DNA from 4 places in the Stenotrophomonas sp. PS02297 genome. Region 1 is predicted to be linked to each of the others. Evidence: predicted binding sites of a transcription regulator. Region 1 holds the regulator's gene; each other region holds the start of a gene.
What was found. The regulator FliA, encoded in region 1, starts transcription of late flagellar genes. The targets are predictions, from matches to a motif close to TAAAGTTTNNCNNNCNNNGGCCGATAA.
Positions count from the first base shown of each region.

Region 2: the regulator FliA is predicted to act here: its motif matches at 833-859, upstream of QMX80_RS10465 (methyl-accepting chemotaxis protein).
Region 3: the regulator FliA is predicted to act here: its motif matches at 945-971, upstream of QMX80_RS08495 (GGDEF domain-containing protein).
Region 4: the regulator FliA is predicted to act here: its motif matches at 1,343-1,369, upstream of QMX80_RS11860 (GGDEF domain-containing protein).

Region 1 covers NZ_JASCOS010000088.1:11,689-13,886, forward strand. The annotation lists gene QMX80_RS14460 (MinD/ParA family protein) at 1-867, shown strand, start outside; gene QMX80_RS14465 (RNA polymerase sigma factor FliA) at 864-1,616, shown strand; gene cheY (chemotaxis response regulator CheY) at 1,630-2,022, shown strand; gene QMX80_RS14475 (protein phosphatase CheZ) at 2,022-2,198, shown strand, end outside.
Region 2 covers NZ_JASCOS010000045.1:296-2,493, forward strand. The annotation lists gene QMX80_RS10460 (manganese efflux pump MntP family protein) at 1-536, opposite strand, end outside; gene QMX80_RS10465 (methyl-accepting chemotaxis protein) at 889-2,198, shown strand, end outside.
Region 3 covers NZ_JASCOS010000030.1:11,202-13,399, reverse strand. The annotation lists gene QMX80_RS08495 (GGDEF domain-containing protein) at 1-908, opposite strand, end outside; gene QMX80_RS08490 (TlpA disulfide reductase family protein) at 1,116-1,919, shown strand; gene dsbG (thiol:disulfide interchange protein DsbG) at 1,948-2,198, shown strand, end outside.
Region 4 covers NZ_JASCOS010000058.1:17,045-19,242, forward strand. The annotation lists gene QMX80_RS11860 (GGDEF domain-containing protein) at 1-1,284, opposite strand, end outside; gene QMX80_RS11865 (NAD(P)H-binding protein) at 1,394-2,026, shown strand; gene QMX80_RS11870 (SDR family oxidoreductase) at 2,077-2,198, opposite strand, start outside.

The DNA.
Region 1 (2,198 bases):
GCCAAGCTGACCAATGCCTTCCCGCTGTCGGCCACCCGCCGCCAGCCTGCCGGCCCCGTGCGCACCATCGCGGTGACCGGCGGCAAGGGCGGCGTGGGCAAGACCAACGTCTCGGCCAACCTGGCCGTGGCGCTGGCCGGCATGGGCAAGCGCACGCTGCTGCTGGACGCCGACCTGGGCCTGGCCAACATCGACGTGATCCTCGGTCTGCAGCCCAAGCACACCCTGGCCGACCTGGTCGCCGGGCGCTGCACGCTGGAGGACGTCATCATCGAAGGTCCCGACGGCCTGCTGGTGGTGCCGGCCGCGTCCGGGCGCCGGCACATGGCCGAGCTGCAACCGGCCGAGCACGTCGGCCTGGTCAACGTGTTCTCCGAGCTCGAGCGCGACCTGGACGTGATGATCATCGACACCGCCGCCGGCATCACCGACAGCGTGCTGACCTTCTGCCAGGCCGCGCAGGACACCGTGGTGGTGGTCTGCGACGAGCCGGCATCGATCACCGACGCCTACGCGCTGATCAAGGTGCTCTCGCGCGAGCGCGGGGTGGACCGCATCCAGGTCGTGGCCAACATGGCGCGCGACCCCAACGAAGGCCGCGTGCTGTACGAGAAGCTGGTGCGGGTGTGCGAGAAATTCCTGGCCGACGTTTCGCTCAACTACCTGGGCTGCGTACCGCAGGACGACTGGCTGCGCCTGTCGGTGCAGCGCCAGCAGCCGGTGGTGAAGCTGTACCCGTCGGCGCCGGCCGCGCTGGCGCTGCAGGAAATCGCCCGCCGTACCGCCCGCTGGCAGGCGCCCACCGAGCCGCGCGGCGGCGTCGAGTTCTTCCTTGAGCGCATCATCCAGCGCGGGATGGCCACATGAAGCCCGCCGCTGCCGCCCAATACCGCGAGGTGCAGCGCGCCAGCGCCAACGACTGCATCGCCCGCCATTCGGACCTGGTGCGGCGCATCGCCCATCACCTGGCGGCGCGGCTGCCGGCCAGCGTCGAGATCGACGACCTGATCCAGGCCGGGATGATGGGGCTGATCGAGGCGTCGCGCAGTTACGACGCCGAACAGGGCGCCTCGTTCGAGACCTACGCCTCGATCCGCATCCGCGGCTCGATGATCGACGAGATCCGCCGTGGCGACTGGGTGCCGCGCTCGGTGCACCGCCGCGCCCGCGACGCCGCCGCCACCATCCGCCGCATCGAGCAGGCCACCGGCCGTGCCGCCAGCGCCACCGAGGTGGCCGAGGCGATGGAGATGCCGCTGCCCGAGTACCTGCGGCTGATCGAGGACGCCGCGCGCGGCCAGGTGCTGAGCCTGGAGTCGCGCATCGAGGACCAGGGCGAGCTGGATACCCCGGCCACCGGCGGGCCGACCCCGCAGCAGGTGCTCGAGCGCAGCCAGTTCGGCGAGGAACTGGGCAAGGCCATCGGCCAGTTGCCCGAGCGCGAACAACTGGTGCTGTCGCTGTACTACGAGCAGGAACTGAACCTGAAGGAGATCGGCGCGGTGCTCGGGGTGAGCGAGTCGCGGGTCTGCCAGATCCACGGCCAGGCCATGCTGCGCCTGCGCGGCCGGCTGAAGATTTTCGAGGCGGCCGACGCCGGCCTCGTCGAACCATGAAGAGGAACACCTTTTGAACAAGAACATGCGGATCCTGATCGTCGACGACTTCTCGACCATGCGGCGCATCGTCAAGAACCTGCTGGGCGACCTGGGCTTCACCAATACCGCCGAAGCCGAGGACGGGCATGCCGCATTGGCCCTGTTGAACAGCCAGCCGTTCGACTTCGTGGTCACCGACTGGAACATGCCGGTGATGACCGGCATCGAACTGCTCAAGGTGATCCGCGCCGATGCCAAGCTCAAGACGCTGCCGGTGCTGATGGTCACCGCCGAGGCCAAGCGCGAGCAGATCATCGAAGCCGCGCAGAGCGGCGTGAACGGCTACATCATCAAGCCGTTCACCGCGCAGACCCTGGAGGAGAAGCTGGGCAAGATCTTCGAACGGCTGGCGGCGAGCGCCTGATGACGATCATCTCCAGCGGGACCCCGAGCGAGAAATCGGCCCTGGTGCAACGCCTGCAGGATGCGCTGGCGGCGCTGGAAAGCGGCGATGAAACCGGCTGGCGCCGGGAAATCGACGCCCTGGCGGCACTGCGCACGCAGCCGATGATGGCCGGCCTGGGCCGGCTCGCGCGCGAG
Region 2 (2,198 bases), on a different contig from region 1:
ACGATCAGGATCGCGCCGCCGACGATCTCGGCGCGCTTGCCGACCAGGGCGCCGAGTACGCGGCCGAGCATGATGCCCAGGGTGACCATGACCAGGGTGCACAGGCCGATGACCAGCGCGACCACGCCGATGTGCACGTCCAGGAAGGCCAGGCTCACGCCGACCGCCGCCGCGTCGATGCTGGTGGCCAGGCCGGTGGCGGCCAGGGTCCAGAACCGGTGGTGGCGATTGTCGTCGGCCTCCTGCGTTTCTTCCTCCGTATCCGGGCGCAGGCCGGCCACGATCATGTGCACGCCCAGCGCGCCGAGCAGTACGAAGGCGATCCAGTGGTCGAAGGCCTGCACATACTGCGATGCGGCGCGGCCCAGCAGCCAGCCCAGCAGCGGGGTGATGGCCTCGATCGCGCCGAAGATCAGGCCGGCGCGCAGCGCGTCGGGCAGGCGCGGACGGCGCATCGCCGCGCCCTTGCCGATCGCAGCGGCGAAGGCGTCGGTGGACATGGCGAAGCCGACGAGGAGGATGGAGATCGGGGACATCGGGTTTTCCTGGTCGGGCGGAGACGGACGGCATGCGGCGCGCCCAACCTGACGTTGCGCGGCATGCCGTTGGTCTCGCCAACCGTGGAACCGGTCGCACGCGCCACGACGCAATGGTCGAGTGTGTTGACGCGAGCGCTTCCAGACGCTGGAAGCAGGCTACTCCCCAAGGGAGCGCGGATTCTAGCACGGCCGTGCAGGCACCCCGCCGAGCGCTGACATGCCGCTGTCATGGAGCGCTGGCTTCATGTGCGCCGCACGCGCACTGCCATCGCATGCGCGTCCGCGGGCGGCGCTAAAGAATCCGCGGACACGGCCGATCACGAGGCGTCCTCACGTCCGGAGTCCCGCAATGAAATTCCCGCTTGGAATCGCCCAGAAGCTGCGGCTGAGCCTGCTGGCCCTGGTCGTCGGCCTGGCCGTCATCGGCTCGGCCTATGCCTGGCTCAGCGCCGGGATGCGCGCCGCCGACCAGCGCCTGCAGCGCTACCAGCAGGATGCGGCGCGGCTGGAGAACCTGGCCCGCGCCTTCGCCGAGACGCGGCGCGCGCAGGCCGAGTATGCCATGTCGTTCTCGACCGCCGCCGGCCAGGCCTTCGGCAAGGCGCGCGCGCAGCTGGACGAGGCGCTGGCGCCGGTGCCGGGCGCCGACCCCTGGCCGGCGGAACTGGCGCAGACGCTGCGGTCCTATCTCGAATCGGCGCAGCTGCTGGACGAGCGCATCGGCGAGCTGGGCCACGATGCCGACAGCGGCATGCAGGGCGAGCTGCGCGCGGCGGTGCATACGGTGGAGAACCTGATCGGCGACTACCGCGAGCCGGAGCTGCAGGTGTCGATGCTGAGCATGCGCCGCCACGAGAAGGACTTCATCCTGCGCCGCGAGCAGAAATATGCCGACGAGCTGGGCGCGGAGGCGATGCCGTTCGAGCTGCTGCTGCAGCGCGCGCGCATGCCCGAGAGCGTGCGCGCGCAGGTGCGCGAAGCGATGCAGCTTTACCAGGGCGCGTTCCTGTCCTATGCCGCGGCGCGTTTCGGCGTGGACAGCGAGACCCAGGCGCTGGACGACCATGCCGCGCAGGTGGACCCGGTGATCCAGCGCCTGCAGCAGGGACAGCGCAGCGCCCTGCAGGAGCAGCGCGCCGGGCAGGCCTCCGCGCGCACCTGGATGAACGCGACCTTCGCCGCCACCGTGCTCATCGTCGGCCTGCTGCTGGTGTCGCTGCTGATGCTGCTGCTGCGCGCCATCGACCGGCCGCTGGCCGATGCCGCCGCGTTCGCCCGCGCCATCGCCGACGACCATCTCGACGGCACCCTGGTGGTGCGCAACCGCGAGGACGAGATCGGCCGCCTGGCCACCGCGCTGATGCAGATGCAGACCAGCCTGCGCGAGCGCATCGCCGCCGAACGCGTCGCCGCGCTCGCCAACCAGCGCGTGCGCCAGGCGCTGGACGTGGCCCGCGCCGCGGTACTGGTGACCGATGGCGAGGGGCACGTGGTCTATGCCAACGACGCGCTGCTGCAGACCTTTGCCCAGGCCGGCGTCGAGACGCAGATCGGCACCGGCGTGGACGCGGCCGCGCTCGGCGCCGACGTGGCCGCGGTGCTCGCCGAAGCGGAGCGTGGCCACACGGTCGATGCCGAGGTGGAACTGGGCACTACCGG
Region 3 (2,198 bases), on a different contig from region 1:
TCGCAGCCGGCGTCGAGTTCGCCGATGCGTTCGAACAGCATGCCGAGCAGGTTGCGGATCTGGCTGACCCGCGCGCGGATGTCCTGCAGCTGCGCGGCGCGCGCGCGCGGATCGGCTTCCTCGCGCAGGATCTGCTGCAGGGCGAGGTCGACGTCCGCCACCAGGTCGCAGATCCGCCTGGTTTCGGTGCTTTCGCCGAAGCTGGGGATGCCCTTGTGGGTGAACCACAGCCCGAACTCGGAGCCGGCCAGCGACTGGAAGCCGACGGGGTCGCATTGGCTGGCCAGGGCATAGAGCAGGGTGTTTTCCCAGTCCAGCAGCAGCGCGCGCTGGCGCTCGCGTTCGGTGCCGACGTTCTGCACCAGCGAGAACAGGCGGTAGGCGGCATCGGTGCGCGAGGAACGCTCGCGCGCGTTGGAATAGGCCAGGGTCATGCCTTCCAGCGCGATGTCGAACGAGGCGGTGAGGCTGGCGACGGCGGCATGCGCGGCCTGGCCATGCCCGGCCTGCGCGGCGATGGACTGGAACAGGCGCTGCTTGAGCACGCGCGTGCCGCGCGTCACCAGGTCCACCGGAATGCCGACGCGGGCGTGCACGTCGCCGATCACGCGCTGGGCGGCGATCAGGTCGTCGACATCGCCGGCGGTGGCGCGCAGCAGGTTGGCCACCCAGCGCTGCATCGCCGGTTGCAGGCGCGTGCGCACCTGCTCGTGCGAGAGCAGGCGCGAGGCGCGGGTGTCGTCCATCATCACCTGGTAGAAATGCACGGCCATCGCCGGGGCGTCCGTCGCGGCCAGCGCGGCCAGTACCCGCGCGGCTTCGGGACCGGCGTCGGCCAGGCTCCTGCGCCAGTCGGCGGCGAGGCCATGGCTGTCGTGGTCGGCGGGCGGAGGATGAGCGTGGGGCATGGCGATGGTGGGCGGCGCGGCGGGGGCGGAGAGACATTATCGGCCGTTGACGCTACTGTTTGAGCGGCTTCCCGCGTGGATTCACCTACAGTTGCCGTTCAACGCCTCCGCTTCCGCCATGCCGTCCCTGCGCCCGGATCCATCGGCGCGGGCCTTTCCCGGGCCTGCGCGGCCTGATCGCGCGCCGTTATCCGGCCAGGCGCGGCAATGTCCGTGATCAGCGCCGGACCGTTTCCGCTGATGGCGCTGCTGGGCCTGGTGGCGGCCTTCATCGCCTGGCTGTTCGCGCGTGGGCTGGCCACGGCCGCCGACGGCGGGCGCAGTCGCGCTGGCGCCGTGGTGATCGATGCCCTCCTGCTGGGGGTCCTGGGCGCGCGGGTGGCGCATGTGCTGCGGCATGCCGGCGACTACCTGCCCGATCCGCTGTCGATCATCCGCCTGGGCGATGGCGGCTATGCGGTCTGGGCCGGGCTGGCAGTGGCGGCGGCTTACGCCTTGTGGCGGACCTGGCGCCATGCGCCGCGCAAGCCGGTGCTGCTGGGGCTGGCGGCCGGCGCCGCGTTCTGGGCCGTCGGCGGCATGGCGCTGTTCGCGCTGCAGCGTTCGAGCATCGTGCTGCCCGACATCGCGCTCACCGATATGCAGGGCGCTCCGGCGCGGTTGTCCGCGCATGCGGGCCGGCCGCTGGTGGTGAACCTGTGGGCGAGCTGGTGCGGCCCGTGCCGGCGCGAGATGCCCACGCTGGTGCGCGCGCAGGCCGAGCATCCGCGGATCGGCTTCGTGTTCGCCAACCAGGGCGAGGAGCTGGCCGATGTCGCCGCCTATCTGCGGGCCGAAGCGCTGGCGCCGGGGAACATCCTGCTGGATCCGGAGTCGGAACTGATGCGCCTGACCGGCGCGCGCGCGCTGCCGACCACGCTGTTCTTCGATGCGGACGGCCGCCTGCGCGGCGCGCACATGGGCGAACTGTCGCGGGCGACGCTGGAAGCGCGCCTGCGCGAACTGCAATGACTTCCCGATTCCCCTGAAGAGATACGCGATGATCCGCTCCCGTACCGCCCTGTTCCTGCTCACCGCCACGCTGTTGGCGCCGGCCGCCTGTGCCCGCGATGGCGGCGCCGTCGCGCCGGCGGCCGAAAAGGCCGGCGACCCCGCCACCCCTGCCGAACCGGAGGTGGTCAAGACCCTGCGCGGGCAGGGCGTGGAGTTCATGGGCACCTTCGACACGCCGGTGGGGCTGACCGGCTATGCCGGCGTCGCCGGGCAGCGTCCGCTGGCGGTATATGTGTC
Region 4 (2,198 bases), on a different contig from region 1:
GACCTGGCCGTGGCTGCCCAGGCGTGTCTGCGTGGTCGCCACCAGGTGGCGCAGGGCATGGTCGCCGCCGGCATGGCCGTAGTCGGCATTGGTCTGGCTGAAATGGTCCAGGTCCAGCATGGCGATGCTGAGTGGCGCCTGCGCGGCGCCCATCGCATCGGCGAGCAGTTCCTGCAGCCCGCGCCGGTTCAGGGCGCCGGTCAGCGGATCGGTGCGCAGCTGGCTGCCGGCTTCTTCCAGCTCGCGTTCGAGCTGTTGCACGCGCTGTTCGGCGGCCAGTGCTTCCGCGCGCGCGCTGGACAGGCGGTCGCGCGCGCGCAGGGCCTGCGACTGCAGCCGGGCGGTGTCCTGCAGCACGCTCTGCAGCAGCTGGCCCAGGTCGGCGAGGCTGCGCGCCTGGCGCACGGCGACCGCGTAACTGGCGATGCGGTCGTGGTACTCGCCGGTCTGCGAGGCCATGCCATCCACCTGCTCGACGAAATCGACCATCAGGTCGCGCATCGCCGCCTTGGATTCGTCGATGCCCTGCTTGAGCACGCCCTGCCGGTAGATCACCTCGCGCAGGTCGTTGCGGGTGCGCTCCAGCGAGGTGCGGTCCAGAGGCCCGGCGAGCATCTGCCGCACATTGCCGATCTGGCCGTGCAGCCAGCTGCCGCCATCGATCAGCTCGGCGATGTTCTGCAGCAGCAGGTCGAACAGGTTGAGCAGCAGGTCGTGCTGTTCGTGCAGCACGTCGTTGCGCACGCCGACCTGGTGGCAGAGTTCGCGTAGGTGCTGCTCCACCGGCTCCAGCGATTGCCCCGACCGCCAGCCGCGCAGCTCCTCGCCCATGCGCCGGGCCTGGGTTTCCAGTTCCGGCGCCTGCTGCAGCAGGCTGGACAGCACCGCGCCGAGGGTATTGCGCAGCATGTCGCGCAGGCGCTCGGCCTCGCCGTTGCCGCCGTGCGCGGGTTCCAGTTCGATGGTGCGGATGTACTTGTCGATCAGCTGGCGCAGCAGGCGGCCGTAGCGTTCCCATTCCTGGCGCTCGTAGGCGCTCTGCAGCAGCCGGCCTAGGTCGCCGAGTTCGCCGGGAAGGCTGGACATCCCCTGGGCGAAGGCATGCAGCAACGCTTCCGGCGCGTGCGCCTGGGCGAACATCCGCTGCAGCGGCGCCGCACCGTGGCCGTGGGACGCCGGAGCGGGTGCGGCGGGTGCGGTCGGCTCGGCCATGGACTGGCGGCGTGACAGGATGCGTCCCAGTCCGGCAGGCTTGGGGGGCGGAGTGTCGGTGCTGTCGGCCATCGCGAGGCGGTTCCGGACGGGGGCGCGGCCGGGCCGCGGGCGGGGATTGATGCCCCCATTATCGGCATTGCGGATGCCGGCTTGAACAGCCGTGCGAAGGAGGAGCGGGATGCGCGTATTGCTGGCCGGGGCCACCGGACTGGTTGGATCGCAGGTGTTGCGGCGGCTGCTGGCCGACGCGCGCTGCACGGCGGCCGTCGCACCGGGCCGGCGGCCGCCGGCATTGCAGGATCCGCGCCTGTCCAGCCCGGTGCTGGATTTCGACCAGCTGTCGCTGGAGGCGCCCTGGTGGAATGTGGACGCGGCGATCTGCGCGCTGGGCTCGACCCTGAAACAGGCCGGTTCGCGCCAGGCTTTCCAGCGCATCGACCACGGGTATCCGCTGGCCATCGCACGCGCCGTGCGGGCCCATGGCTGCACGGTCTTTGCCTTGAACTCGGCGATGGGCGCCAATCCGCGCTCGCCGTTCTTCTACAACCGGGTCAAGGGCGAACTGGAGCGCGACCTGCGCGCGCTGGAATTCGCATCGCTGGCACTGGTGCGGCCGGGCTTGATCGGTGGCGAACGCGCCGAGCCGCGCCCTGGCGAGCAGGCCGCCGCACGGGTGCTGGGAGCGCTGGCGCCCGTGCTGCCGCGCGCGTGGCGGATCAATCCGGCCGGACGTATCGCCGATGCGCTGGTCGAAGCGGCATTGGCGCCACGGCCGGGTGTACGGGTGATCGGATCGGCGCAGCTGGTCTAGGCGCGAGGCAGGAATGGAGCCGGCCGGTGGCCCGCTGGCGCGGGACGCGCTCAGGCCGGCAGCGACTGGCCGCCGTCCACCGCCAGGACCTGCCCGGTGATCCAGCGCGCGGCGGGCGAGCACAGGAACACCGCGGCCGCGGCCACGTCGTCGGCATCGCCGAAGCCGCCGA